4 regions of the Pseudomonas sp. GW821-FHT05D12 genome follow, and region 1 is predicted to be linked to each of the others. Evidence: predicted binding sites of a transcription regulator. Region 1 holds the regulator's gene; each other region holds the start of a gene.

Region 1 (7,426 bases):
CGACCCGGCGTTGCGCATGCAGCTGGAAAGCCTGGCCGGGCGCGGCATCAAGTCGAAAAATTACCTGGTGCTTGCAACCACCAGCCAGAAACAGGTTCTTACCGCTGCGTACCATAGCTACAAACGCTGCGGCCTGGCCGGCTGCATCCTCACCAAGCTCGACGAAACCGCGAGCCTGGGCGAGGTGTTGAGCCTGGCCATCAGTCATGAGTTGCCGGTCGCCTACCTGACCGACGGCCCGCGGATTCCGGATGATCTGCATCTGCCGCGCCGTCATCAGTTGGTCAGCCGTGCAGTCAGCGTGCAAATGCAAGAAGAGCCTAGCGAGGAAGCGATGGCCGATATGTTCGCCGACCTCTATCACAGCCCGGCAAAGCGGGTGGGTTGAGGGCAGGATGAACACCGTGAAATGTACCTACATCGATGGTCTGCAAGCGATTCACGCGGCCAAGCCATGTAGCCTGCGTCTAAGCAAGACAAGGTAAAGAAATAAAATGGGCAGCATGCATCCCGTACAGGTGATCGCGGTGACCGGCGGCAAAGGTGGCGTCGGGAAAACTAACGTGTCAGTGAATTTGTCCCTGGCCCTGGCAGAGCTTGGCCGTCGCGTCATGCTGCTGGATGCTGACCTGGGGCTGGCGAACGTCGACGTTCTGCTGGGGCTGACGCCCAAACACACGCTTGCCGATGTGATCGAAGGGCGCTGCGAGCTGCGCGACGTGCTGCTGCAGGGCCCTGGCGGTATCCGCATCGTGCCGGCCGCCTCCGGCACCCAGAGCATGGTGCACCTGAGCCCGGCGCAGCATGCCGGCCTGATCCAGGCGTTCAGCGATATCGGCGACAACCTCGACGTGCTGGTGATCGACACCGCCGCCGGGATCGGCGAGTCCGTGGTCAGCTTCGTGCGCGCTGCGCAGGAAGTCCTGTTGGTGGTCTGCGATGAACCCACCTCGATCACCGACGCCTATGCCCTGATCAAACTGCTTAACCGTGACTACGGCATGAACCGCTTCCGCGTGCTGGCCAACATGGCCCAGAGTCCACAGGAAGGGCGCAATCTGTTCGCCAAGTTGACCAAGGTCACGGATCGCTTCCTCGATGTCGCCTTACAATACGTCGGCGCAGTTCCCTACGACGAGTGTGTACGCAAGGCTGTGCAAAAGCAGCGTGCAGTCTACGAAGCGTTCCCTCGTTCCAAATGCGCCTTGGCGTTCAAGGCTATTGCCCAGAAGGTCGATACCTGGCCGTTGCCTGCCAACCCTCGGGGGCATCTGGAGTTTTTCGTCGAGCGATTGGTGCATCAGACGAGCGCAGGACCGGTGCTATGACATCCAGCGGCTACAACCTTTACAAGAAATCGGCACGTGACAGCCAGGGTGAATTGATCGAGCGCTATGCGCCGCTGGTCAAGCGCATCGCTTATCACTTGCTGGCACGCCTGCCCGCCAGCGTCCAGGTCGAAGACCTGATCCAGGCGGGCATGATCGGCCTGCTCGAAGTGTCGACCAAATACGACGCGAGCAAGGGCGCGAGTTTCGAGACCTATGCGGGTATCCGCATCCGTGGCGCGATGCTCGATGAAGTGCGTAAAGGTGACTGGGCGCCGCGTTCGGTGCATCGCAATACGCGCATGGTCAGTGACGCAATTCGCGCAATTGAAGCAAAAACCGGTCGCGACGCTAAAGATCACGAAGTTGCGGCCGAACTCCAATTGAGTCTCGACGATTACTACGGGATTTTGAACGATACCTTGGGCAGCCGCCTGTTCAGTTTCGACGACCTGTTGCAGGACGGCGAACACGAAGGGCTGCACGAGGACGGCGCGAGTGCTCATCTGGAGCCGTCGCGCGACCTGGAGGATGAACGCTTCCAGGGTGCGCTGGCGGACGCGATTGCCAATTTGCCGGAGCGTGAGCGACTGGTGTTGGCGCTGTACTACGACGAAGAGCTGAACCTCAAGGAAATCGGTGAGGTCCTGGGAGTCAGCGAATCGCGGGTCAGCCAGTTGCACAGCCAGTGCGCAGCCCGCTTGCGGGGGCGTTTGGGAGAGTGGCGAGCGCGCTGACAGGCAGTGTTGGGGAGCACTGCAAACCACACCGCGAGGGTGATTGACCCTCGCGGGATCGGCCCGTGGTGCCCCCGGCAGTCCTTTTTGTGTAATGCCTGTTGATTGAAATGGCGCGTCCAGGTGCTGGGCGCGTTTAAGACTGCTTGGAGGTCGAATTGGACAAGAACATGAAAATCCTCATCGTTGATGACTTCTCAACGATGCGGCGGATCATAAAAAACCTGTTGCGTGACCTTGGGTTCACTAACACGGTCGAGGCGGATGACGGCATTACGGCGATTCCGATCCTCAACAGCGGGAGCATCGACTTTCTGGTAACGGACTGGAACATGCCGGGCATGACCGGTATCGACTTGCTGCGCCATGTGCGCGCCGACGAAAAACTGCGCAGCCTTCCCGTGCTGATGGTGACCGCCGAAGCCAAGCGTGAGCAGATCATCGAAGCCGCCCAAGCCGGGGTCAACGGTTACGTGGTCAAACCATTCACTGCATTGGCCTTGAAAGAGAAGATCGAAAAAATCTTCGAACGCATCCACGGCTAATGCCATCGCGGGGGAGCTATGGAGCATAAAGAAACGTCACAGGGAGACTTTGAGTCGACCCTGAAAAAGCATGCTCATCAGTTGGTCGACAGCCTTGAAAAAGGCCAGTTCGGCGACGCGGTGCAGTTAATCCATGAGCTCAACCAGACCCGTGACCGCGGCCTGTATCAGGAAGTGGGCAAGCTCACACGCGAGCTGCACAGTGCGATTGTCAATTTCCAGATTGACCCGCACATGCCCCAGGCCGAAGAAATTTCGCAAATCACCGACGCGACCGAACGCCTGTCCTATGTGGTCAGGCTGACTGAAGCGGCGGCCAACCGCACCATGGACCTGGTGGAAAACGCCACGCCCCTGGTCAATGGCATGGCCACCGAAGCCCAGGCCCTGAGCCACGATTGGGGCCGCTTCATGCGCCGCGAGGTGGGGGCTGAGGAGTTTCGTGAACTGGCGCGTCGGGTCGACGGATTCTTGTCACGCAGCGAGCAGGAAAACCGCACGGTTTCCAGCAACCTCAATGACATTCTGCTGGCCCAGGATTACCAGGACCTCACCGGCCAGGTGATCAAGCGTGTGACCCAGTTGGTCACCGAAGTGGAAAGCAACCTGCTCAAACTGGTGCTCATGGCCGGCCAGGTAGACCGTTTTGCCGGCATCGAACATGACCGTGAAGCGATCCTCTCGGAAAAAGATCCACAAAAACATCTCGCCAAGGGTGAAGGTCCGCAGATTCATGCCGATAAACGTGAAGACGTTGTGTCAGGTCAGGATGACGTAGATGACCTGTTATCCAGTTTAGGCTTCTAAGGAGCACCCACATGAGCTTCGGCGCCGATGAAGAAATCCTTCAGGATTTCCTTGTAGAGGCCGGCGAAATTTTAGAGCAACTGTCCGAACAACTGGTCGAGCTGGAAAGCCGTCCGGATGATGCGAACCTGCTCAATGCAATTTTTCGCGGTTTTCACACTGTAAAAGGGGGCGCCGGCTTCCTCCAGCTCCATGAGCTGGTGGAGTGCTGCCACATCGCCGAGAACGTGTTCGACATCCTGCGCAAGGGTGAGCGTCACGTTGACTCGGAATTGATGGACGTGATTCTCGAAGCACTGGATGCGGTCAACGGCATGTTCAGCGAAGTCCGCGAACGTGCCCCGATCACTGCGGCCACCCCGGAACTGCTCGCCGCCCTGGCGCGCCTGGCAGAGCCGGCCGACACCTCGGCAGCGCCCGTGGCGCAAGCTGAGCCTGCGCCTGTGGCAGAGCCTGAAGCGGATGTGACGGACAGCGAGTTCGAGCAGTTGCTCAACTCCCTCAATGCGGTGAAAGCCGAGGCTGAAGCGCCTGCAGCCGCCGCGCCACAAGCGCCGACCAGCGAAGACATTACCGACGCAGAATTTGAATCCCTGCTCGACCAGTTGCACGGCAAAGGCCAGTTCGCGGCCGACGCCGTGGCCCCTGCCGCCGCTGTGGATGCGCCTGCCGCGTCGACCAGCACCGACATCACCGATGACGAATTCGAAGCACTGCTCGACCAACTGCATGGCAAAGGCACCTTCGCGGCCGACGCCTTGCCGGAAGTCGCCGCGACTGCCACTGCGCCGGCCGCTGCGGCAGAACCTGCGGGCGACGGTCTGATCAGCGACCACGAGTTCGAATCCCTGCTCGACGAATTGCACGGCAAGGGCAAGTTCAGCGAAGTGGCTCCGGCTGCTGCCGCGACCGCCACCCCGGTGGCGGCCAAACCGGCCCCGGCCAAGGCCGCTGCACCTGCTGCTGCCAAACCGGCCCCGGCCCCGGCCCCTGCCGCCGCCCCGGCTGCTGCTCGCGCGCCGGCCGCTGCCGTGGCCGAAAAGCCAGCCAGTGAAGCCGAAACCACCGTGCGGGTCGATACCGCGCGCCTGGACGACATCATGAACATGGTCGGCGAACTGGTGCTGGTGCGTAACCGCCTGGTGCGCCTGGGCCTGAGCAGTGGCGATGAAGCCATGCAAAAGGCCGTGTCGAACCTCGACGTGGTCACCGCCGATCTGCAGACCGCCGTGATGAAGACGCGGATGCAGCCGATCAAGAAAGTCTTCGGGCGCTTCCCGCGCCTGGTTCGCGACCTGGCACGCCAGCTCAAGAAAGAGATCAACCTGGAGTTGGTGGGCGAAGAGACCGACCTCGACAAGAACCTGGTCGAGGCCCTGGCCGATCCGCTGGTCCACTTGGTGCGCAACGCCGTCGACCACGGCGTCGAAACCCCGGAAGAGCGCGAAGCTTCGGGCAAGTCGCGCAACGGCAAAGTGATCCTGGCGGCCGAGCAGGAGGGTGACCACATCCTGCTGTCGATCACCGATGACGGCAAGGGCATGGACCCGACCATCCTGCGCAATATCGCGGTCAAGCGCGGCGTGATGGACAAGGACGCCGCCGACCGCCTGACCGACACCGAGTGCTACAACCTGATCTTCGCCCCGGGCTTCTCGACCAAGACCGAGATTTCCGACGTGTCCGGCCGTGGCGTCGGCATGGACGTGGTGAAGACCAAGATCAGCCAGCTCAACGGCTCGATCAACATCTACTCGACCAAGGGCCAGGGCTCGAAGATCGTCATCAAGGTGCCGTTGACCCTGGCGATCATGCCGACCCTGATGGTGATGCTGGGCAACCAGGCCTTCGCCTTCCCGCTGGTCAACGTCAACGAAATTTTCCACCTCGACCTGTCGCGCACCAACGTGGTGGACGGCCAGGAAGTGGTGATCGTGCGCGACAAGGCGTTGCCACTGTTCTACCTCAAGCGCTGGCTGGTGGCATCGGCCAAGCATGAAGAGCAGCGCGAAGGCCATGTGGTGATTCTCTCCGTGGGCACCCAGCGTATCGGCTTCGTGGTCGATCAACTGGTGGGCCAGGAAGAAGTGGTCATCAAGCCTTTGGGCAAAATGCTGCAGGGAACCCCGGGTATGTCGGGTGCGACCATCACCGGTGACGGTCGGATCGCGCTGATTCTGGATGTTCCGAGCATGCTCAAGCGTTACGCCGCTCGGCGTATTTGATTCTGGTGGGGCAGGGCGGTTTGCCCGCCCCGTCTAACGGAGTGTTTATGGTAGTCAAGGTCCTGGTGGTGGACGATTCGGGTTTCTTCCGCCGCCGCGTCTCGGAAATTCTTTCCGCCGATCCAACGATTCAAGTGATCGGCACGGCCACCAACGGCAAAGAGGCGATCGATCAGGCTATCGCGTTGAAGCCCGACGTGATCACCATGGACTACGAGATGCCGATGATGGATGGCATCACGGCTGTCCGTCACATCATGCAGCGCTGCCCGACCCCGGTGTTGATGTTCTCCTCGCTCACCCACGAAGGCGCCCGGGTCACCCTGGATGCGCTGGATGCCGGCGCGGTGGACTTCCTGCCGAAGAATTTCGAAGACATCTCGCGCAACCCCGAGAAGGTCAAGCAACTGCTGTGCGAGAAAGTCCACAGCATTTCCCGCAGTAACCGTCGCAGCCTGTTCAGCACGCCTGCACCTGCACCTGCACCGGTTGCGGCGCCGGCCCCGGCCCCTGCGTTTGGTCGACCTGCGCCTGCGCCCGCCCCGGTGGCTCGGCCTGCCGTGGCCCCGGTCCGCGCTCCGGCGCCCAGCGCCCATTCGCCCGCGCCCAAGCGCAAGGCCTACAAGCTGGTCGCCATCGGTACCTCCACCGGCGGCCCGGTGGCCTTGCAGCGCGTGTTGACGCAATTGCCGGCCAACTTCCCGGCGCCGATCGTGTTGATCCAGCACATGCCGGCGGCCTTCACCAAGGCCTTTGCCGAACGCCTGGACAAGCTCTGCCGCATCAGCGTCAAGGAAGCCGAGGATGGCGACATCCTGCGTCCAGGCCTGGCGCTGCTGGCGCCGGGTGGCAAGCAAATGATGGTCGACGGGCGTGGTGCGATCAAAATCCTGCCGGGCGACGAGCGCCTCAACTACAAGCCGTGCGTGGACATCACCTTCGGTTCGGCGGCCAAGTCCTACGGCGACAAAGTTCTGGCGGTGGTGCTCACCGGCATGGGCGCCGACGGCCGTGAAGGCGCACGCCTGCTCAAGCAGGGCGGCAGCGCGATCTGGGCCCAGGACGAAGCCAGCTGCGTGATCTATGGCATGCCCATGGCGATCGTCAAGGCTGACCTGGCCGACGCCGTCTACAGCCTGGACGAGATCGGCAAGCATCTGGTGGAGGCCTGCCTCTGATGGATGTATTGAGCCTGATCGGCATCATCATGGCGTTTGTCGCGATCATCGGCGGCAACTACCTCGAAGGCGGCCACCTCGGCGCCCTGGCCAACGGCCCGGCGGCCTTGATCGTGATCGGCGGCACGGTCGGCGCGGCCCTGTTGCAGTCGCCCTTGAGTTCGTTCAAGCGCGCCATGCAGATCCTGGTGTGGATTATTTTCCCGCCACGCGTGGACCTGCCCGGCGGCATCGACCGCGTGGTCAACTGGAGCCTCACCGCCCGCAAGGAAGGCCTGCTAGGCCTGGAAGGCGTGGCCGATGCCGAGCCCGACAGCTACGCGCGCAAAGGCCTGCAACTGCTGGTGGACGGCGCCGAGCCGGAAGCGATCCGCAGCATCCTGGAAGTGGATTTCTACACCCAGGAAAGCCGCGACATCAACGCTGCCAAAGTCTTTGAAAGCATGGGCGGCTACGCGCCGACCATCGGCATCATCGGTGCGGTGATGGGCCTGATCCACGTGATGGGCAACCTGGCCGACCCGTCGCAATTGGGCAGCGGCATTGCCGTGGCGTTCGTGGCCACCATCTACGGTGTCGCGAGTGCCAACCTGGTGCTGCTGCCGG
Region 2 (7,426 bases), on a different contig from region 1:
GCATGGCTTGAGCAACCGTCTGCGAGCCCTGGTCGTCCATCTGCTCGCGCGTGACGACCGAAACCGTTTGCGAGGTTTCCAGCAATGCGGTGCTGGTCTTGGTCGCGATCTGGCTGTGAGTCGCGTTGTAGCCTTCCATGCTTCCCAGTGCGTTACCCAAGGCAAATCCCTTGATATCAGTGGTCGGTAACGTGAGCGCAGTACTTTGCGGCGTCGCCTGCAGCACGAAACTGACACCGTCTTCGGAAATGGCCTGCAAGCCGGAGCCGTTGAGCAAATGATTCAGGCCCTGTTCGGCGGAGTACTCGCCCTGCAGTCCGGTCGATTGTCGGCCCTGAGTTTGCGCAGGCGTGGCGGAAAGAGTGATGCCTGCCTGCCGGGCGAACTGATTGAGCGCGTCGCTCAGCGGCCCTGCGGGAATCTCATAGTGTTGACTGACCTGTACGGCAGCTGCCTCTGCGGCCATGCTGCTGGTCGATACCACGCTGATGCCCATCGCTGTCGACAGCATTGCCGCGCGTACGGCTTTCCTCAATAACGGGTAGGAAGAGTTGGAAGAGTTGCGGGGAAAACGCACAGTCATGATCAAGGTCCGTAGAGGCCGGTGAGGGCAGATTGAAAGGCTTACTGTCTAAGCCGGTCTCACGGGAAAAAGCCGCCAAAAAAAGTCAGCACATCAGACAGACCGCTCAAGGCTTACCCACCAACGTGTGCGATAGCGCACCTGGACGGGCAGGGTCTGCGGCAAGATCGCCAGCAACTTGTCGGTGTCTTCCAGGCGGAAAACCCCCGATAGCCGCAGGTCGGCGACATCTGCCGAGCAACCCAGATAGCCATGACGATAACGTCCTACTTCCGCTAGGAAATCACCCAGGCGCATGGCACGCGTCACGATCAGCCCATCAGCCCAGGCGCTGATGTCCATATCCAGGGAGGGGACAAGGGTGGCCTGGGTCGGGCTCACGAGGTAGTTTTGGCCCGCGTGAACCTGCGTTGACAGGCCATCTGCCTGGTGCGGGGAATGAATGGCGACATTGCCGCTGACCACACTCAGCCGCGTGCATTCGCTGTCTTGGCGTACGGCGAACCGGCCATCGATGCCTTCGAGCAAGCCGTGGCGTGTTTTCACCAGCAACGGCGTGGATGCGGCCGCGCCGCAGGTCACCAGGATTTCCCCGCGCAGCAGGGTGATCAGGCGCTGCTGCGGGTTGAAGTCCAGGTCCACTGCACTGTCAGTATTGAGTTGCAGGCGGGTGCCATCCGGCAACTGGATGCTGCGCCGTTCGCCGGTGGCCGTAGCGAGGTCGGAGGTCCAGCGCTGCCAGCCGGTGAGGTCGCGACTGATCCAGGCCGCGGATCCGAGTAGCACAACACCCGACAACAGCTTCAGCGCCTGCCGTCGTCCCAGCCCTTGCGCACTGTTCTCAAGCGCCCTATGCGCCCCGGGAATCGCCGTGAGTTGGCTGCTCAATTCCTGTTGCAGCGCCTGCACCCGTTGCCAGGCCAGTTCATGGTCGTGGTGAGCGGCGCGCCAATGCTCACATTGCGCGCGCAGGCGCACATTGGCGCGGTTGTTACGCAGGCGCAGTGCCCAGCTGATAGCTTGTTTGACCACCTGGGGATCCGGCCCGGAACGCGCGACGTTATCCATCGGCGTCATGATTCATACCGCAGCACGTAACAGTGGTAGAGCGCTTCGGCGACGTATCGCTCGACCGAGCGCAGCGACACGTCCATCTGTTGTGCGATTTGCTTGTACGTCAATCCATCGCACTGAGCCAATAGAAAAGCCTTACGCACCTTTGGCTTCAGTCCTTCAAGAAGCCGGGCGACCTCTTCCAACAACTCCAGCACCAATGCCCGCGCTTCGGCACTCGGGGCCAATGCTTCCGGCAAATGGGCGATGGACTCAAGGTAGGCCCGTTCGATCTCCTCGCGACGCCAGTGATCAATCACCAAGCCGCGTGCGATGGTGCGCAGGAAAGCCCGAGGTGCCCTCAGTTCAAACCGTTCGGTTTTTTGCAGCAGCCGCACAAAGGTGTCTTGAGCCAGGTCGGCAGCATCCGCAGCATTCCCCAGGCGCCCGCGCAGCCAGGTCTTCAGCCAGTGGTGATGGGTGCTGTAAAGCGTGTGCACGACATTTTCACACGCGAGGTACTCAGAAGACGGCATTCAAACTGACCTGGCCAAACGTTACAAATGATAATTAGTCGCATTGTTTGGGAGGCTGAAAAATTTTGCAACTCTGATCCTTGTACGACAACCACTTGTCGGTTTCCTACGCAAAATAAGGATCCTTCTCACAATTTCCTAAGTTTTGCCGGGGCCTGGCCGAAAGCCTGACGAGCCATGCGTGCACCGAAATAGAGCAGCCCCAGAAGCTGCCTATACCGTACATGGAATGTTCCACTCGGCACGCTCACCCCCCTTTGGCAAAAGAAGTCGATGAAATGAATCTCAAATTCAGTCATAAAATTCTGTTGGCCGCGTCAGGCGTCGTGGTTCTGGCCTTCGCGTTATTCACCCTCTACAACGACTACCTGCAACGCAGCACCATCAAGCAGAACCTGGAATCGTCTATCCAGCAATCCGGTGAACTCACTGCCAGCAGTGTGCAGAACTGGCTCAGTGGTCGAATACTGGTGCTCGAAAGCCTGACGCAAAACATTGCCCATCAGGGCAGTGGTGCCGACCTCCCAGGATTGGTCGATCAGGCGGCCTTCACCTCCAACTTCCAGTTCACCTATGTCGGGCAAACCAACGGTGTGTTTACCCAACGCCCGGACGCAAAGATGCCCGACGGCTATGACCCTCGCCAGCGCCCCTGGTACAAGCAAGCTGTGGCCGCCGATAAGCCGATGCTCACGCCGCCTTACATGGCCGCAGTGGGTGGGCAGATCGTAACCATCGCCATGCCAGTGAAAAAGAACGGCGAATTGCTCGGTGTGGTCGGTGGCGACCTGAGCCTGCAGACCTTGGTGAAGATCATCAACTCGGTGGATTTCGGCGGTATTGGCCACGCGTTTCTGGTCAGTGGTGACGGCCAGGTCATCGTCAGTCCGGATCAGGACCAGGTGATGAAAAACCTCAAGGACATCTACCCAGGCACCCACGTCCGTATCGAGAAAGTCAGCCAGGATGTGGTGCTCAATGGTCAGGACCGGATCTTGTCATTCACCCCTATCAGTGGGTTGCCGGGTGCAGATTGGTACATCGGCCTGTCGATCGACAAAGACAAAGCCTACGCACCGCTGGGTAAATTCCGTACTTCCGCACTGATCGCCATGCTGATCGCCGTGGTCGTCATTGCTGTGCTGCTGAGCTTGCTGATCCAGGTACTGCTGCGCCCTCTGACCACCATGGGTGTGGCCATGCAGGACATTGCCCAGGGCGAGGGCGATTTGACCCGCCGCCTGGCTGTCACCAGCAAGGATGAGTTCGGCGAAGTCGGCAGTGCGTTCAATCAGTTCGTGGAGCGCATTCACGCCTCGATTTCCGAAGTGTCTTCGGCCACTCGCCAGGTGCATGACTTGTCGCAGCGCGTGATGGCGTCTTCGAACGCCTCGATCGTCGGCTCCGACGAACAAAGCGCCCGCACCAATAGCGTGGCCGCCGCGATCAATGAGTTGGGGGCGGCCACCCAGGAAATTGCACGTAACGCCGCCGACGCTTCCCAGCATGCCAGCGGTGCCAGTGAGCAGGCCGACGATGGCCGCAAAGTGGTGGAGCAGACCATCCTGGCGATGTCTGCGCTGTCGCAGAAGATCAGCCTGTCCTGCACGCAGATCGAAACCCTGAATGCCAGCACCGACAATATTGGCCACATCCTTGATGTGATCAAAGGCATCTCCCAGCAAACCAACTTGCTCGCGCTCAACGCCGCCATCGAGGCAGCGCGCGCTGGCGAGGCCGGACGTGGTTTTGCAGTGGTCGCCGATGAGGTCCGCAACCTGGCTCACCGTACCCAGGAGTCGGCCGAAGAGATCCACAAGATGATCACCTCGCTGCAAGTGGGCTCGCGTGAAGCGGTGACCACCATGAATGCCAGCCAGGCATCCAGCGAAGAGAGCGTAGAAGTCGCCAACCAGGCCGGTGAGCGCCTGGTCAGCGTGACGCAGCGGATCGTCGAGATCGATGGCATGAACCAATCCGTCGCCGCGGCCACCGAGGAGCAGACCGCGGTAGTGGAAACACTCAACGTCGACATCAACCAGATTAACCTGCTGAACCAGCAGGGTGTGGCCAACCTGAATGAAACCTTGAAGGACTGCGATGCGCTGTCGCAGCAGGCCAATCGGTTGAAGCAACTGGTCGACAGCTTCAAGATTTGAACCGCTGATCAACCTGGCAGGCGCGGAGCATTCTGCTCCTGCCGCTCAACCCAGCAACCGCCGCACATTCTCCAGCGCACTGTCGGCGAACCCCTGCAAGAACTGTTCGAATCCAGCCTGTGCTGCATCCATGGGCTCGGCAACGAGGGTCCAGGTCACCCTGGAACACTCCGTACCCATGGCTTCCACCTGGATGGCCGCCCACAACCTGGCCACGCCCAGCGTGTTGTAAAGGGTGGTCCAGGTCATGTGCATGGCGTGTTCGTCGCGGCTGTTGAGTTGCTCCACGACACAGTGGCCGTCGCGGAAAAACTTGCGACGTAAAGCGCCCACGCCGGTGCCGATCATTTCGATATGCGTGAGCGCGGGGATGAACACGTTGAAGCCGGCAAACTGCCCCACCATGCTCCACAGGCGGGCGGCAGGGCAGTCGACCACGACAGAGGCCACGATCGGCGGGGCGCTCGGGTTGCGGATTAATGTATCGGGTTGCAGTGGTTTCATGAGGGTGTCCTGAGGCGTTTCAAAGAAAGCCGATGGCCTTGAGGTAATTGCAGCCTTTGCTCAACAGTGCCGCGTCTTTTTCCGGGTACTGCTTCCCCATCTGCCGGACGCCTTGCCGCGCGTTGTCATGACGAATCATTGAGGTGTCGCCGATGTCTTCGTCCAGGCGGTCGAGGTAAAAGCCGAGCACGCCAAACAATGCGTTGTCCTGGTTGACCGTACGCAGCGCCTGCTGCCAGTGCGCGACGCTCACCCGTTCGAACCTGTGGCCCGCCTGGCTGAAGGCATCCAGGTAGTGCGCCCAACTCAAAGGCTGTGGGTTGTGCAGGTTGAACACGCTTGCGCCTGCTTGAAAGCTGGCGCAGTGGAACGCAATGAACCGGGCCAGGAAGTCCACCGGCATCAGGTCGAAATTGAGTTCCAGACGCGGTAGCAGGCCCAACTGGAGCGAGCCTTTGAGCATCAGCATCAGGCGATTTTTCTGCGGCTGGCAGGCACCGTTGCGGCTGTTGAAACTGATGTTTCCGGGGCGATGGATATTCACCCAGGCACCTTGGCTTACCGCGTGCCCCAACTGCCGTTCGGCAACCCATTTGGAGAGGTTGTAGCCGTTCTTCAGATACAGCGGCAACGTTTCTGATGCCGGCGCTTCGAGCACGTGCCCCGAGGCGTCGATGCTGCTGCAGGCCGACAGCGTCGAGATAAAATTGAAGACTTTCTTGCGGCGGGTCTCGCACAGGCGCAAGCACTCGAAGATAGGCTCGACGTTGTCCCTGGCCAGCGTGGCGTATTCCATCACGTGGTTGACGCGCGCGGCGTTGTGCACCAACACGCCGTAGTCTTCGGCAAGCGCGTCATACACCTCATTGGCCAGGCCCAACAGCGGCAGGCTGATGTCGGCCGCGAACACCCGTACTCGGCTCAGGTCGAGACCTTCCAGGTGGTATTCGCGCAACGCATGCTGGAAGCGCGCCATCGCTGTGTGCCCCGGTTCTTCCCTTACCAGGCACGCCACCTCGGTTGCGCCACCGGCCAATAGCGCTTCGACGATATGCACGCCGACGAAGCTGTTGGCGCCTGTCACGATCACTTTGTGCGCGTCGCCTGCGCGGTCCTCGGGCAGTGTGTGGATCACCCGCTGCCGTTGAGCATCCTTCACTGCCTGGCCAGACGGAGAGTCGGGTCGTTGACCATCTTCCAGCAAGGTCGCAAGCGTACGAATCGTCGGGACTTCAATGAAATGGCTCAAGGCGAAACTGCGTCCGAATAGCTCGCGAGTGCGCAGCAACAAGGTCGACAGCAAAATGGAGTGACCACCGAGGTCGAAGAACCCCTCATCGATAGACAACCCACCGGCGGGTACTGCCAACAGTTCGCTCCACAGGTGGGTCAATCGCACCTGCAACGGGGTGCGTGCAGTGCGTTGGCTGGGCTGCGTCGGCGCTGGCATCGGCAGGGCCCGCAGAGCCTGTCGGTCGACCTTGCCGTTGCTGGTGGGCGGCATACAGGGCAACTCGCTCCAGCAACCGGGCTGCATGTAATCCGGTAGCTGTTGCCGCGCATGCTGTTGCAGGGCCGCGATTGTGGCGCCCGGTCGGGGTTGGGCGACGAACGCCCGGATGCTGCCGTCTCGGTCGATCACCACCGCCACCTGGCGATACAGCTGACTGTTGCGCAGGCAATGTTCAATGTCCTGGGGCTCGACCCGAAAACCACGGATCTTCACCTGATCATCGCGCCGCCCTCCAAACACAATGCCGTCGGCAGTCCACTTGGCCAGGTCACCGCTGCGGTAGGCCGGCAGGGTCTGGCCGCCAGGCACCGCCAGCGTCACAAAAGGGTTGGCGGCCCCTTGGGGTACGTTCACATACCCCAGGCTCACACCGGGGCCGACGATATACACCTCGCCCATCACCTGTTCATCCACCGGTTGCAGCTGGTCGTCGAGGATCAGCACCTGGCTGTTGGCGATAGGCTGGCCAAGGCTGCGATTGCTGTCGCCGGGGCGCAAGGTGCGATGGCAGACCAGCACCGTGGCCTCGGTGGGGCCATAGAGGTTGTGAAACTGGCATTGTCCCGCCAACTGCTCGATCACATGGGGCTCGCAGACATCGCCTCCGGTCAGCAGGTGCGTGAGGCCCAGTGGTTGATCAAGCGGCAGAATGTTGAGAAAAGCCGGGGGTAGAAAGGCGTGAGTGACGTGTTGCCGGCGCAGCAGGTCGAGCAGTTGCCGGGGATCGCGTCGTTGCGCTTCGCTGGGGACGATCAGCTCGGCGCCTGCTATCAGCGCGGGAAAGATATCGATCAGCGACGAATCGAAGCTCAACGGCGAAAACTGCAGCACACGGCTGTGTTCTCCCATGTCCATGCAGGACCTGAACCAGGCCGTGAAATGCGCCAGGTTGCCCTGGCTGAGCAGCACGCCCTTGGGCTGGCCGGTGGTGCCCGAGGTGAAGAGCGCCATGCAAGGCGCATCGGGGCAGTGGCGAGGGTGCATCAGTGCCGCGTTGGTGTCGGCATCGTGCGGGCTCACCCTACTCACATCCAAAGCACTGAAGTGCCCCCGCAAGGGGTGTTGGCCGGCATCCAGC
Region 3 (7,426 bases), on a different contig from region 1:
GGGTGGACACTCACGTCGGCGCTTGACCCACTGCAGGCGACGCTGCCGTGCGCCGTGGCGATGGTTTATCCTGCTCGGGTCATCGCCCGCGGGCCCCAAGCCTGGATCCACTTTTCATACTGATGTCGACCGTTTGCAAGGAACCCACCGCCCCATGAACGCCGCAAAACGCCTGGAAATTTTCCGCAGGCTTCACGAAGACAATCCGGAACCCAAGACCGAGCTGGCCTACACCACGCCGTTCGAGTTGCTGATTGCGGTGATCCTCTCGGCCCAATCCACGGACGTTGGCGTCAACAAGGCTACGGCAAAGCTGTATCCGGTGGCGAACACACCCGAGGCGATCTACGCCCTAGGAGTGGAAGGGTTATCGGAATACATCAAGACGATTGGCCTGTACAACAGCAAGGCCAAGAACGTGATCGAAACCTGCCGCCTGCTGGTCGAACTGCACGGCAGCGAAGTGCCGCAAACCCGCGAAGCCCTTGAAGCGCTGCCGGGAGTGGGCCGTAAAACCGCCAACGTGGTGCTCAACACCGCGTTCCGACAACTGACCATGGCCGTGGACACGCATATATTTCGGGTCAGCAATCGCACCGGGATTGCCCGTGGCAAGAATGTGGTGGAAGTCGAAAAGCAGTTGATGAAATTTGTCCCCAAGCCCTATCTGCTCGACTCCCATCACTGGCTGATCCTGCATGGGCGCTACGTTTGCCAGGCGCGCAAGCCTCGCTGCGGCAGCTGTCGGATCGAAGACCTGTGCGAATACAAGGAAAAAACCTCCGACGATTGAGCAATCATTGATTTTCTCGATCAGTCGATTGAAAAAATCTTTTTTACCCGCTCATGGAATATCGTTATAAGGAGCGCCAACGGCAGTCTTAGCCCGGAGTTAACCTTATGAGCACTGGCAAAGAACAACTGGAAGTGGAAGACGACCTCGTTGAGTCGGATGACGATGGGGCAGAAGCACCTGTGGCAGAGGTGGCCAAGACCAATCTGAGCAAACGCCGCACCATCGACAATCTTCTGGAAGAGCGACGCTTGCAAAAACAGTTGGCCGACTACGACTTCGACCTCTGATAGAGCCTGTAACGGCCGGAAGCCTCCTTTACGGAGGCTTTTTTGTGCCGGCACACCTGGATTGACAGCGGCCCTATACCAGACCGTTGCGTTGGGCCAACTCGATCAGGTCCACCAGCGACCGTGCATTGAGTTTGAGCAGCAAGCGTGTCTTGTAGGTGCTGACGGTCTTGTTGCTGAGGAACATGCCGTCAGCGATCTCCTTGTTGGTTTTGCCTCGGGCCAACTGTTGCAACACCATCATCTCGCGACCGGAAAGGCGCTCGACCATGTCAGCCTCGCTGGCGTTGCCCATGGTGGAGCGCACCGAGTTCAGCGCCTGGTTGGGGAAATAGCTGTAGCCCGAGAGCACCGCTTTTATGGCACTCAGCAACTCGGTCAGATCCTGCTGCTTGCACACATAGCCGGCAGCCCCCGCCTGCATGCAGCGCATCGAGAAATGGCCGGGGGCCTGCGACGTCAGCACCAGCACCTTGAACGGTGTGGCCTGCTTGGTGGACGACAGTCGGCAAATGACTTCCAGGCCGTCGAGCTTGGGAATTCCAATATCCAGTATGACAATGTCCGGCATATGCTCGCGCGCAAGTTGCAACGCATCGACACCGTTATCGGTCTCGGCAACGACCTCATAACCATGACGCTCCATTAGCATACGCACAGCAAGACGAATGACGGGATGATCATCCACGATCAGCACTTTATTCATGAGAAAGTCCAATTTCGCTGTTCGAATTATTCAGAGCAAACACAATAGCCTAGTCGTTTCCTAGTTGGCATAGCATTCACCCCCAAGTTAGAGCAACCAGAGACCCAACCCACAACCACTTCGGAATTAACCTACAAAAAAACGCCAACTCGGATGTGTCGAGATTTATGTGGCCTTTCAGACCTTTCCTGGGTCGCACATATTTTGAATGAAATATCCAACCAATAAGGGGGTTGGGGTAAACGCGGCGCACGCAACCTTCAGGAAATATCCCTTGCTTGGGGCGTAGGCATAAGCGGGCCGGCGAAAAGAGGCCGACGCGCTCAGTTCCATTTGACATATCCATTTACACTCAAAATCTCCTACAGAACTTTCATAAACGCTTAGTCAAAACACACTTACATGTGTGAATTTTCTGTAAGACATAGTTCCTAGTCAGATGTAAATAATTCGCCCCCTCCAAGAATCGACAATAAATGTTCAGGATTGAAACTTTTAACCCTTATCAGCTCGGCAACTTTAAACATTTATAAACATGAGACTGTGTTGCTTAATCGACAGGCAAAAAAAATGGCCCCTTGATAAAGGGGCCATTCTCACAACGCGTCTGACACTCAGAACAACTTGCGACCCTTGTTGGCCGCAATGCGCATGCGCAGTGCGTTCAACTTGATGAAGCCCGCAGCGTCCGCCTGGTTGTAGGCGCCGCCATCTTCTTCGAAGGTGGCGATATTGGCATCGAACAGCGACTCATCGGACTTGCGCCCGGTGACGATCACGTTGCCCTTGTACAGCTTCAGGCGCACCACACCATTCACGTGGGCCTGGGAAGCGTCGATCATCTGCTGCAGCATCAGACGCTCTGGGCTCCACCAGTAGCCGGTGTAGATCAGGCTGGCGTACTTGGGCATCAGCTCGTCTTTGAGATGAGCCACTTCGCGGTCCAGGGTGATCGACTCGATGGCGCGGTGGGCACGCAGCATGATGGTGCCGCCTGGGGTTTCGTAGCAGCCACGGGACTTCATGCCCACGTAGCGGTTCTCGACGATGTCGAGACGGCCGATACCGTGTTCACCACCGATACGGTTCAAGGTCGCCAGCACGGTGGCCGGGGTCATTTCGACGCCGTCCAGTGCGACGATGTCGCCGTTGCGGTAGGTCAGTTCCAGGTATTGCGGCTTGTCGGGTGCGTTCTCCGGGGAGACGGTCCAACGCCACATGTCTTCTTCGTGCTCGGTCCAGGTGTCTTCCAGCACGCCGCCTTCATAGGAGATGTGCAGCAGGTTGGCATCCATCGAGTACGGGGACTTCTTCTTGCCGTGACGCTCGATCGGGATCGCATGCTTTTCAGCGTAATCCATCAGCTTTTCACGCGACAGCAGGTCCCACTCACGCCAAGGGGCAATCACTTTGACGCCTGGCTTGAGGGCGTAGGCGCCCAATTCGAAGCGCACCTGGTCGTTGCCCTTGCCGGTAGCACCATGGGAAATGGCGTCGGCGCCGGTTTCGTTGGCGATTTCAATCAGGCGCTTGGCGATCAGCGGACGTGCGATGGAAGTACCCAGCAGGTACTCGCCTTCGTAGACGGTGTTGGCGCGAAACATCGGGAAGACGAAATCGCGGACGAATTCTTCGCGCAGGTCGTCAATGTAGATCTCTTTCACGCCCATGGCTTGCGCCTTGGCACGTGCAGGTTCGACCTCTTCGCCCTGACCCAGGTCAGCGGTGAAGGTCACCACTTCACAGTTATAAGTATCCTGCAGCCACTTGAGGATCACCGAAGTGTCCAGGCCGCCGGAATACGCGAGAACGACCTTGTTTACGTCGGCCATGCCATCACTCCACGGGGTTGTACGGAAAGCCGTCGATTCTACCGACCAAAACCGTGAATTTACAGAGGCGCGACAGCAAATGAAGATAAAGCGACAGATTATGTCGAGTGAGCGACCGATGGTCGCATCACAGGGACGGGCTTATGACGTGTGTGCCGGGTTGCTCGGCGCAGTAGCCTGGGGCGCCGGTTTCTCGGGAGCGGCCACGCGCTCCAGCTGAATATTCACGCGGCGGTTGCGCGCCCGGTTGGCCGCATTGGTGTTGGGTACCAAGGGATAGCTTTCACCGTGGAAACGCATGGTGATCTGCGACTCCTGGATACCATTGGCCTTGAAGTAATCCATCACCGCCAACGCGCGGCGGCGCGAGACATCGCGGTTGGTGAGGCGATTGCCACTGTTGTCCGAATGCCCGTTCAACTCGATATGGTTGACGGTGGGGTCGGCCTTCATGAACGCAAGAATCACCGACAGTTTTTTCTTCGCAGCCGCATCCAGCTCGATGCCGCCACCGGGGAAACCGACCTCGGTCTGCTTGACCTGATCGTAATTCATCGGCAGCAACTTGGTGGTACACAACTGATAGTCGTTGTAGGCCTTGTTGAATTTCACCGGCAACAGGCGAATTTCCGAATAGCCGCCTTCGCGCCCGTAATGCCGCACAGTCGGGCTGCGTCCTTCCAGCAAACCGGTGAACAAGCGCCCGGCCTGGGCCTGAGAGCTGTTGAACAGTACATCGCCACTGCCTGCCCGCACCGCGCCGAGGTTGATATCGCCCCGGCCCGGTTGCCAAGGGGCAGCCGCCGCCAACAACGTGGCCGAGCCCGCGCCCAGCGCGCCGCTGTAGGCTTTCAGACGAAATGTTGCCTGCTCGCCGGCCCGGCGCACGAACTCACCCGAGCCGAAATCAGTGATTGGCTGGGTCAGGCGGCACTCGAACTGATCGCCTTCCACCTTCCACTCAATATTCTCCAGACGCGTCTGGAACGTGAGGGCCATCGCAGGCAGGCTGGCGAACACACTGAGCAGGGCTAGATAATGCTGGCGCACGGGAGGCTCCACTGGTTTCTACAACACTTCAAAGCGTCATACATCGTTAAGGCATACCTAGGGCTATCGGTTGCATCCGGCAAAACTTGATAGCGAGTGCCTGCAAGAGTCTTTTCCGGTAGCATTCCCACCAGATTGACCCGCCTGGAATCCCCAATGTCCGACCGCCTGACCCTGCTGCGTCCCGACGACTGGCATATTCATCTTCGCGATGGTGCTGCGTTGCCTCAAACCGTGGCCGATGTAGCGCGCACGTTTGGCCGCGCCATCATCATGCCCAACCTGGTACCTCCGGTGCGCAACGCCGCTGAAGCCGACGCCTATCGCCAGCGTATCCTCGCTGCGCGGCCGGCCGGCAGCCGCTTTGAACCGTTGATGGTGCTCTACCTCACCGACCGCACCCAGCCTGAAGAGATTCGTCAGGCCAAGGCCAGCGGTTTCGTGCACGCCGCCAAGCTGTATCCGGCGGGCGCGACCACCAACTCCGATTCCGGCGTGACCAGTATCGACAAGATCCTGCCGGCCATCGAAGCCATGGCGGAAGTCGGCATGCCGCTGCTGATCCACGGCGAAGTGACCCGTGGTGATGTCGACGTGTTCGATCGCGAGAAGATCTTCATCGACGAGCACATGCGCCGCGTGGTCGAGCTGTTCCCGACCCTGAAGGTGGTGTTCGAGCACATCACCACGGCCGATGCGGTGCAGTTCGTCACCGAGGCTTCGGCCAACGTGGGCGCGACCATCACTGCGCATCACCTGCTCTACAACCGCAACCACATGCTGGTGGGCGGGATTCGGCCGCATTTCTATTGCCTGCCGATTCTCAAGCGCAACACCCATCAGGTGGCCCTGCTGGATGCCGCGACCAGCGGTAATCCGAAGTTCTTCCTCGGCACCGACTCCGCGCCCCATGCCCAACACGCCAAGGAAGCCGCGTGTGGCTGTGCCGGCTGCTACACCGCGTATGCCGCCATCGAGTTGTATGCCGAAGCGTTTGAACAACGCAACGCCCTGGACAAGCTCGAAGGTTTCGCCAGCCTCAACGGCCCACGTTTCTACGGCCTGCCGGCGAACACCGACCGCATTACCCTGGTCCGTGAAGACTGGACCGCCCCTGCCAGCCTGCCGTTTGGCGAGCTGACTGTTATCCCGCTGCGCGCCGGTGAAACACTGCGCTGGCGCCTGCTGGAGGAAAGCAAGTGAGTGAAGACCATTACGATGACGAGCACGAGCACAGTGGTGGCGGTTCCCGTCACCCGATGGCCGAGCGGTTTCGCGGTTATCTGCCGGTTGTCATCGACGTAGAGACCGGTGGTTTCAATTGCGCCACCGACGCCTTGCTGGAAATCGCCGCCACCACCATCGGCATGGATGAACAGGGTTTTGTGTTCCCGGAGCACACCCACTTCTTTCGCGTCGAGCCGTTTGAAGGCGCCAATATCGAAGCAGCAGCCCTGGAATTCACCGGGATCAAGCTCGATCACCCACTGCGCATGGCGGTGAGTGAAGAAGCGGCGCTGACCGATATTTTCCGTGGCGTGCGCAAGGCGTTGAAGGCTAATGGCTGCAAACGCGCAATCCTGGTAGGCCACAACAGCAGCTTCGACCTGGGTTTCCTGAATGCTGCCGTGGCCCGCCTGGACATGAAGCGCAACCCGTTCCACCCCTTCTCCAGCTTCGACACCGCCACCCTCGCAGGCCTGGCTTATGGCCAGACCGTACTGGCGAAAGCCTGCCAGGCAGCCGGTATCGACTTTGACGGACGCGAAGCCCACTCGGCGCGCTACGACACCGAGAAGACGGCCGAGCTGTTCTGCGGCATCGTCAACCGTTGGAAGCAGATGGGCGGTTGGGAAGACTTCAACGACTGACGGCGCGGTTGTGGCGCCCTGCTTGCCCTGATGTGACAAGCCGGTTTGCCCTGATGTAGCAATGTGGCTGCGCTGTTGTGGTGAGCAGGCTTGCCCTGCGTTGGGCTGCGTAGCAGCCCCATTGGCACCCACAGGGTTTATCAGGTAAACCGCAGTGTCTGGTTTTGGGGCCGCTGCGCAGCCCAACGCAGGGCAAGCCTGCTCGCCACAAGAGGCCTGCTCACCACGAGAGCTGCTCACACGAAGGCTTGTTTCCCACAAGAAGCCTATTCAATACAAGAAGCTTGTTCCTCCACGTGGAGCCTCCTCACCACAGCCTGCTTGCCCTGCTGTGGTCATCTGGTTGCTGTGTTGTGGTGAGCAGGCTTGCCCTGCGTTGGGCTGCGCAGCAGCCCCATTGGCACCCACAGGGTTTATCAGGTAAACAGCGGTGTCTGGTTTTGGGGCCGCTGCACGGCCCAACGCAGGACAAGCCTGCTCGCCACAAGAAGCCTGCTCACCACGAGAGGCTTGTTCTCACAGGAAGCCTATTAACCACGAGAAGCTTGTGCACCACAAAGGGCCTTGCTGACCACAAGCAGCGCGCTCGCGACTCAAAGCCAGTCACACAGCTGAATCCCGCGCATAAAAAAACCGGCCTTCTCAGGCCGGTTTTTTTTACCGTGAAACTGGCTTACAGCTTGCCAGCGTTCTCGGTCAGGTAAGCCGCAACGCCTTCTGGCGAAGCGTTCATGCCTTTGTCGCCTTTTTTCCAGTTGGCAGGGCAGACTTCGCCGTGCTCTTCGTGGAATTGCAGAGCGTCGACCAGGCGGATCAGCTCTTCCATGTTACGACCCAGCGGCAGGTCGTTGATGATCTGGGAACGTACAACGCCCTTGTCGTCG
Region 4 (7,426 bases), on a different contig from region 1:
GGCCAGCTGGCCACGGGCGATGGCGGGGATGTCCGCGAGGGTGGTATCACGCTGGTGATGGTCGATGAAATAGCGCACGTATTCACCGACCATCAGCCCGCCGAAGTGCGCCTGCAACTCTGCTGCCAGCCAGCTTTTGCCGCTGGACTCGGGGCCGGCGAGTACGACCACTTTCATGCGTGCAACGCCGGATCGGCGCGCCATTCACGCCAGCCCTGCACGGCGATCACGGTGAACAGCGCATACAGCGCGGCGGTAAGGTACAGGCCTTTGTAGAGAAACAGCCCGACGAAGATCACATCCACGGCAATCCACAGCGGCCAGCACTGCACGCGTTTTTGCGCCATCCACATTTGCGCCACCAGGCTGAAGCCGGTGAGGGCGGCGTCCAGCCAGGGTTGGGCGGCGTCGGTCCAACGGGCCATGGCGGCGCCGAGCAACAGGCTGCCGACCGCGCCCACCGCGAGGCTGGCGATGATCGCCGGCACGCCCAGGCTGGTGACCTGGCGCCCCTGCTTGACCTCGCCGGCGCGGGTCCACTGCCACCAGCCGTAGACCTGCAGGGCCGCGTAGACGACTTGCAGGAGCATGTCGGAATACAGCTTCACGTCGAAGAATACCCAGGTGTAGAGCAACACCATGATCAGCCCGATCGGCCAGCACCAAGGGTTCTGCTTGACCGTCAGCCACACGGCAATCACCCCCAGGGCAGCGGCGAACAGTTCAAGCGCGGACATGGTGGTTCCTTGGGCGAATGGCAGAGGGCGGGGATTGTAACCAAAGATCAACCATTGTTGGAGCTGGCTTGCCGGCGATGGCGCCCTTGAGTCTCGCATGGATCCCAAGGGCCTCATCGCCGGCCAGTCGGCACCTACAGTCAGACTTTGAATTGGCGCAGCAGGCCGTCGAGTTGTTCGCTCAAGCCGCGCAACTGCACGCTGGCGGCGCTCGACTGTTCCGCCGCCAGCGCCGTGCTGTGGGACAAGCCGGCCGCCTGGGTCACGTTCTGGTTGATGTCTTCGACTACGTGCGCCTGTTGCAGGGTGGCGCTGGCAATCGAGGCATTCAGGCCGTTGAGGTTGCGCAGGGCCTGGCCGATGGCATTGAGGCTGGCCCCGGCCTGGCCGGCTTGTTCGATGGTCAGTTGCGATGCGCTGTGGCTGTCGCTGATGACCTTGACCGCCGCTTCCGAATGCCCCTGCAAACGCTCGATCATCAGTTGGATCTCGGCAGTCGACTTCTGTGTGCGCTGGGCCAGCAGGCGCACTTCGTCGGCTACCACCGCAAAGCCACGGCCTTGTTCACCAGCGCGCGCCGCTTCAATCGCGGCGTTCAGCGCGAGCAGGTTGGTCTGGTCGGCGATCGAGCGGATCACCTCCAGCACCCCGCCAATCTGCGTGCTTTCGCTGGACAGGGTGCGGATCACTTCGACGGCCTGGCGGATGGTGCCGGAGAGGTGGTCGATCTGCTGCAGGCTGCCGTCGATATTGACCTGGCCTTGCTGGGCCTGGACCTGGGCGTCGCGCATTTCGCTGGCGGCGTGTTCGGCGTTCTTGGCCACGTCCTGCACGCCATAGGTGACCTCATTGATTGCGGTGGCCACCAGTTCCATCTGCTGGGACTGCTGCTGGCTGCGAGCATGGGCCTGGGTGGCGTTGGTGCCCAGCTCCCTGGACGACTCGCCGAGCGCGTTGGCGCACACCTGCAACTGGCTGACCACCTGGCGCAGCTTGGCGGTGAAGCTGTTGAAGTGCCGGGACAGTTGGGTGACTTCGTCGTCGCCGTGGGTGTCGAGGCTGCGCGTGAGGTCGCTTTCGCCGCTGGCGATGTTGCCCATGGCGTTCACCGCTGCCTGCAATGGCTGCACGATGCTGCGGGCGATCAGCGTGACCAGCAGCGCCATGACCAGCGCGATGCCCAGGCCGATCACCGAGGCTTTCCACACCTGGCCGCTGAACTCGGCCTGCACATCATCCACGTACACGCCGGAGCCGATGATCCAGCCCCACGGCTCGAACAGCTGGATATACGAGGTTTTCGCCACCGGCGCTTCGGCGCCGGGTTTCGGCCAGCGGTAGTTGACGATGCCGGCGCCCTTGGCCTTGGCCAGGATCACGAATTCGTTGAACACCGCAAACCCGTCGGGGTCACGGATGGCCGAGAGGTTCTGGCCGTCCAGCTTGGGGTTGGCCGGGTGCATGATCATCACGGGGGTCAGGTCGTTAATCCAGAAGTAGTCGTCATGGTCGTAGCGCAAGCCACGCACCGCGCTCAAGGCCTGCTTCTGCGCAGCGTCACGGGTCATCACGCCAGTGGTTTCGAGGCTGTGATAAAACGTCAGGATGCCGCTGGCGGTCTGGACCACGTGCTGGGTCTGCTGGCGCTTGGCCTGGTACAGGTCGTCATGAATCTGCCTGAGCATCAATAAACCCAGGGCAAACAGCATCAGCACGGCGACTATCAGGATCAGCCAGAGGCGCCGACTGATCGACATATTGCGCAAACTGTTCATCGTCCTGTCACTCCGTGCTTTTTATAATTGTGGGTGCTGCATCGACTTTTACGCCTTGTCTGATAGGCTTTCGGCCTGCAATCGCAAAACCTGAGTACTGCCTGATTTTTCACGGAATTTTTGCAGGCCGGCGTTGAGAATCAACGCCGGGCCTTGGGTGTGCCCGTCAGTGAACATTAAAAGATAAACCAGGCATGCGACTGAGCATGACCTTTGGGGGAAGTATGGATTTGTGGACCGCCGCACAGGCATTGATTCTCGGCGTGGTGGAGGGGCTGACGGAGTTCTTGCCGATCTCCAGCACCGGCCACCAGATTATCGTCGCCGACCTGCTCGACTTCGGCGGCGAACGCGCCATGGCGTTCAACATCATCATCCAGCTCGGCGCGATCCTCGCGGTGGTCTGGGAGTTTCGCCGCAAGATCCTCGACGTGGTCACCGGCCTGCCGACCCAGCGCAACGCCCAGCGCTTCACGATCAACCTGTTGATCGCGTTTCTGCCGGCGGTGGTGCTCGGGGTGATCTTTGCCGACTTGATCCACCACTACCTGTTCAACCCGATTACCGTGGCCACGGCCCTGGTGGTGGGCGGCATCATCATGTTGTGGGCCGAACGGCGCCAGCATGAAGTGCACGCCGAAAGCGTGGACGAGATCACCTGGAAAGACGCGCTGAAGGTTGGGTTTGCGCAGTGCCTGGCGATGATTCCGGGCACCTCGCGCTCGGGCTCGACCATCATCGGTGGGTTGCTGTTCGGCCTGTCGCGCAAGACCGCCACCGAGTTCTCGTTCTTCCTGGCGATGCCGACCATGGTCGGTGCGGCGGTGTATTCGGGCTATAAGTACCGCGACCTGTTCCAGCCGGCTGACCTGCCGGTATTTGCGATCGGCTTTGTCACCTCGTTCATCTTCGCGATGATCGCGGTCAAGGGCCTGCTCAAGTTCATCGCCAGCCACAGTTATGCGGCGTTTGCCTGGTACCGCATTGCGTTCGGCCTGCTGATCCTGGCGACCTGGCAGTTCGGCTGGATCGACTGGGCGGCCGCCAAGGCATGATGATCCAGCACCCGCGCCTGAAGGCGCTGATCTTCGTGCTGCTGTGCGCGGCGCCCGGGTTGGGCTCGGTACTGGTGTGGCTACGCGGTGAAACGCTGATCCCGCTGGTGGCGTATGGCGTGGTCAGCGTGATCGCGTTTTTCCTCTACTGGAGCGACAAGCGCAAGGCGCGTACCGACGGCTGGCGCACCCCGGAAAACATCCTCCACGCGGTGGAACTGGCGGGCGGCTGGCCGGGGGCGCTGATCGCGCAGCAGGTGTTTCGCCACAAGACCCGCAAGGTGTCGTACCAGGTGCTGTTCTGGGTGATCGTGTTGCTGCACCAGGTGTTCTGGCTCGACCAGTTGTTCCTCGGCGGCACGCTGGTTTCAGTCCTCTAGCAACAAACCGATCTGCGTGCGCTTGGGCAGCTTGCTCACCACCAACTGGTGGGAACGCTGCAACAAGCCGCGCAGTTCCTCGGCGCCCAGCGGGTAGGGCGTGTTCATGATGATCCACTGCGCCCGCGCCAAATACGGCGCCGGGTGAATGCCCGGGCGGTCGACATGGCCAAGGAACAGCTCCTTGTCGACCTTGAACGCCAACGAGTCACCGCGCAGGTTCTGCAGGGCAAACATCTTGTTGCCGGCAATCGAGAACACCCGCACGCCACCCCATTTGTAGTCTTCCCGCGCGCCGGGCAGGCTCAGGCAGAAATCTGCGACGTGGGCTTCGGTCATCTTCATAGCAAACGATCTCCACAGCCTTTGAACCCTTCCTCGAGGTAATCGATCCAGGCGCGAATGGCCGGCAGCACGCCGCGTCGATGCGGGTACACGGCCTGCAGCCATCCCCCCGGCAGGGACCATTGCGGCAGCAGTTGCACCAGGCGGCCGCTGGCCAGTTCTTCTTCGCAGTACATCATCGGCAGCACGGTAAAGCCCAGGCCCATGATCGCGCTGGCTTTGCGCACAATGAAGTCGTCGATGCCCAGCCGGGCTTCCATCGCCAGCTCGTGCGGGTTGCCCTCGGGGTCGAGGATGCGCTGGTGTACCAGGCGATCCGCCTCCAGCGCGCCGAGTATCGGCAACTGCTTGAGGTCGTCGAGGGTAGTGACCTGGCGCCCGAGCATCAGGGCGGGGCTGGCGACCAGCACGGTCTGGGCCTGGCGCAGGCGCTTGGTCACCAGCAGCGGGTCCTCGTCACCGAGTTCGCGCACGCGCAGGGCCACGTCGATGCCTTCGGCGACCAGGTCGACGCGGCGGTTGACCAGGGTCATTTCCAGCTGGACCAGCGGGTGGGCGGCCAGAAACCCGGCCACCAGTTCCGGCAGAATGTGCTGGGCCATGCCCACCGGGCAACTCACCCGCAAGCGCCCGCGCGGTTCGCTGGACATGCTGGCGACGGCCTCATCGGCCATTTCCGCTTCCAGCAGCATGGCCTGGCAATGGCGCAGGTAGCGCTCGCCGACGGCGGTCAGGGTCAATTGGCGGGTGGTGCGCTGCAGCAGGCGCGCGCCGAGGCGTTCTTCCAGCTCGGCAATGCGCCGGGACAGGCGCGACTTGGGAATCCCCAACAGCCGCCCGGCGGCCGCAAAGCCACCGGCTTCGACGACTTTGGCGAAATAGTAGAGGTCGTTGAGGTCTTGCATGGTCGGCCTATTGTCCTGTCGATGGGACGAATCATCCGCGTCTGCGCGAGGCAAATCCACCCCGAAAAAAGCCAGCAGCAGTTGAACGCTGGTTTTTTTGCACGGATCCACTGTACTGATTGCCTATTCCTATCAGGGCGTAGCGTCAGCCGGTCTGGCGCGATACCGTGTGTTTTTGCTCTGGAGCCAGCCAGCATGGGCCGCACCGAAAGAATCATCGAGTTGATGGGCCGCCTGGCGCCTGTCGAAGGCTATAACCTGACCGCACTCGATGACGTGCGCTTCCTGCGTTCCAACCGCCCATTGCACCGCGTGCCGGTGCTCTACGATCCGGGCATCGTGATCGTGTGCCAAGGGCGCAAGCGCGGTTACCTCGGCGAGGACATCTACGTGTACGACGCCCAGCACTACCTGGTGGTGTCAGTGCCGGTGCCGTTCACCATGGAAACCGAGGCCACTGAACAAGCGCCAATGCTCGCGGTATACCTGCGCCTGGATTTCACCCTGGCGGCGGAGTTGATGCTGGCGCTGGATGACTTCCCGAGGCTGGATGAAGCCAAGCCCAGGGGCATGTACTCCTCGCCGATGGATGAGCTGCTCAGCGCGTCGCTGCTGCGCTTTCTCGAGGCCATGAGTGTGCCGATGGAGGCGCATATCCTTGGGCCCGCGCTGGTGCGCGAGATCTATTACCGGATCCTCACGGGGGAGCAGGGCGGTTCGATGCGCGCCGCGCTGAATCGCCAGGGGCAGTTCGGCAAGGTCGCGCGGGCGATTCGCAAGATCCATGGGTGTTATCACCAGCACCTGGACGTGGAGGCGCTGGCCAGGGAAGCGATGATGAGCGTGCCGAGTTTTCACGCGCATTTTCGCACCGTCACCGACACTTCGCCGATGCAGTACCTCAAGTCCACGCGCTTGCACCAGGCGCGCCTGCTGATGCTGCGCAGCGATATCACCGCGGCCACGGCCAGCACCCAGGTCGGCTATGAAAGCGCCTCGCAGTTCAGTCGCGAGTTCAAGCGCTTCTTCGGCCGCACGCCGCAGGAGGAGATCCAGTGGATGAAGCGGACGTATGCGCTGCCCGCGCCTGCGTCGGCGTCGATCTACGTGTCGTCCCATTGAGTGTGAAGCGGGCTTGAGACAGTGCACTGTCCCGCTGACGAGACGAACAGTCGCATTTCAACCCTCTAATCGATCATTGGCTTCACCTGTAGGATCAACCTCACTTGATCGCCCTGTCGCGATCCTCACTTGGAGATCCCGCATGAAACTGTTGCATATCGATTCCAGCATCCTCGGCGACAACTCGGCTTCCCGTCAGCTCAGCGCTGGTGTGGTCAAGGCCTGGCAAGCGGCCGAGCCCGGTGTGGAAGTGACCTACCGCGACCTGGCCAGCGAAGGCATCAACCACTTCTCCGGCGCGACCCTGGGCGCCCTGGGCACCGCCGCCGAACTGCGCGACGCCGCGCAAAAGCACGAGGCCGAACTGAGCGCCTCGTCGCTGGCCGAGTTCCTCGCCGCCGACGCCGTGGTGATCGGTGCGCCGATGTACAACTTCACCATTCCAACCCAGTTGAAAGCCTGGATCGACCGTATCGCGGTCGCCGGCCAGACCTTCCGCTACACCGAAGCCGGCCCGGAAGGCCTGTGCGGCAACAAGAAAGTCATCATCGTGTCCACCGCCGGCGGCCTGCATGCTGGCCAGGCGTCGGGCGCCGCCCATGAAGGCTACCTGAAATTGCTGTTTGGCTTCCTTGGCATCACTGACATCGAAGTCGTACGCGCCGAAGGCCTGGCCTACGGTGACGAAGTGCGCAGCAAGTCCTTGAGCGACGCCAACGCACAGATCAACCAACAGTTGTTCGCCGCCGCGTAAGGCTTGTGTAAATTTCGCCCCTGCCCCGTTTCAATCTGAAGCGGGGCGCCTAAACTCTGTATTCTGGCCGCCTGAAAACGACCGGAGTACGGAGTTTTTTCGTTTGCCCGCTGTCTTTACTTTGGCCCAGGTTATGCACACATGGGTTTACCACCCGGTGCGAGTACCTTGAACCATGGACTTTTCAATCAGACATGCCGGTTTTAATGCAGCAAAGGTGGACATCCTCATGATGCGTCTTTGTGCTGTTATGGTTCTTTTCCTGCTGGGCGGCCTGATTTCAGTGCACGCCGCGCCTGCGCCGCACCCGCACTGGAGTGTGGGCTTCCACCGCATGACGTTTCTCGACCCGC

The links. Region 1 encodes FliA, which starts transcription of late flagellar genes. Its sites were predicted from a motif close to CTAAAGTTTNNNNNNNNNNNGCCGNTAA; they were not measured.
Region 2: the regulator FliA is predicted to act here: its motif matches at 2,311-2,338, upstream of AC07SI_RS05825 (methyl-accepting chemotaxis protein).
Region 3: the regulator FliA is predicted to act here: its motif matches at 4,735-4,762, upstream of AC07SI_RS00485 (flagellar protein MotY).
Region 4: the regulator FliA is predicted to act here: its motif matches at 2,580-2,607, upstream of AC07SI_RS05480 (methyl-accepting chemotaxis protein).

The regions. Positions count from the first base shown of each region.
Region 1 is NZ_JBWKSN010000009.1:90,825-98,250, reverse strand. It holds gene flhF (flagellar biosynthesis GTPase FlhF) at 1-388, shown strand, start outside; gene fleN (flagellar synthesis regulator FleN) at 495-1,328, shown strand; gene fliA (RNA polymerase sigma factor FliA) at 1,325-2,065, shown strand; gene AC07SI_RS18050 (chemotaxis response regulator CheY) at 2,236-2,610, shown strand; gene AC07SI_RS18045 (protein phosphatase CheZ) at 2,629-3,417, shown strand; gene AC07SI_RS18040 (chemotaxis protein CheA) at 3,429-5,642, shown strand; gene AC07SI_RS18035 (protein-glutamate methylesterase/protein-glutamine glutaminase) at 5,690-6,820, shown strand; gene AC07SI_RS18030 (flagellar motor protein) at 6,820-7,426, shown strand, end outside.
Region 2 is NZ_JBWKSN010000003.1:2,173-9,598, forward strand. It holds gene AC07SI_RS05810 (TonB-dependent siderophore receptor) at 1-583, opposite strand, end outside; gene AC07SI_RS05815 (FecR domain-containing protein) at 677-1,660, opposite strand; gene AC07SI_RS05820 (sigma-70 family RNA polymerase sigma factor) at 1,657-2,172, opposite strand; gene AC07SI_RS05825 (methyl-accepting chemotaxis protein) at 2,451-4,331, shown strand; gene AC07SI_RS05830 (SRPBCC family protein) at 4,377-4,835, opposite strand; gene AC07SI_RS05835 (amino acid adenylation domain-containing protein) at 4,855-7,426, opposite strand, start outside.
Region 3 is NZ_JBWKSN010000001.1:91,899-99,324, forward strand. It holds gene rsxB (electron transport complex subunit RsxB) at 1-26, shown strand, start outside; gene nth (endonuclease III) at 155-793, shown strand; gene AC07SI_RS00470 (PA3496 family putative envelope integrity protein) at 901-1,083, shown strand; gene AC07SI_RS00475 (response regulator transcription factor) at 1,157-1,789, opposite strand; gene AC07SI_RS00480 (argininosuccinate synthase) at 2,404-3,621, opposite strand; gene AC07SI_RS00485 (flagellar protein MotY) at 3,763-4,671, opposite strand; gene pyrC (dihydroorotase) at 4,828-5,874, shown strand; gene rnt (ribonuclease T) at 5,871-6,542, shown strand; gene AC07SI_RS00500 (peroxiredoxin) at 7,216-7,426, opposite strand, start outside.
Region 4 is NZ_JBWKSN010000002.1:533,895-541,320, reverse strand. It holds gene AC07SI_RS05490 (AAA family ATPase) at 1-177, opposite strand, end outside; gene pnuC (nicotinamide riboside transporter PnuC) at 174-737, opposite strand; gene AC07SI_RS05480 (methyl-accepting chemotaxis protein) at 878-2,512, opposite strand; gene AC07SI_RS05475 (undecaprenyl-diphosphate phosphatase) at 2,737-3,567, shown strand; gene AC07SI_RS05470 (DUF1294 domain-containing protein) at 3,564-3,947, shown strand; gene AC07SI_RS05465 (MmcQ/YjbR family DNA-binding protein) at 3,936-4,292, opposite strand; gene AC07SI_RS05460 (LysR substrate-binding domain-containing protein) at 4,289-5,197, opposite strand; gene AC07SI_RS05455 (AraC family transcriptional regulator) at 5,393-6,319, shown strand; gene AC07SI_RS05450 (FMN-dependent NADH-azoreductase) at 6,462-7,073, shown strand; gene AC07SI_RS05445 (alpha/beta hydrolase family protein) at 7,303-7,426, shown strand, end outside.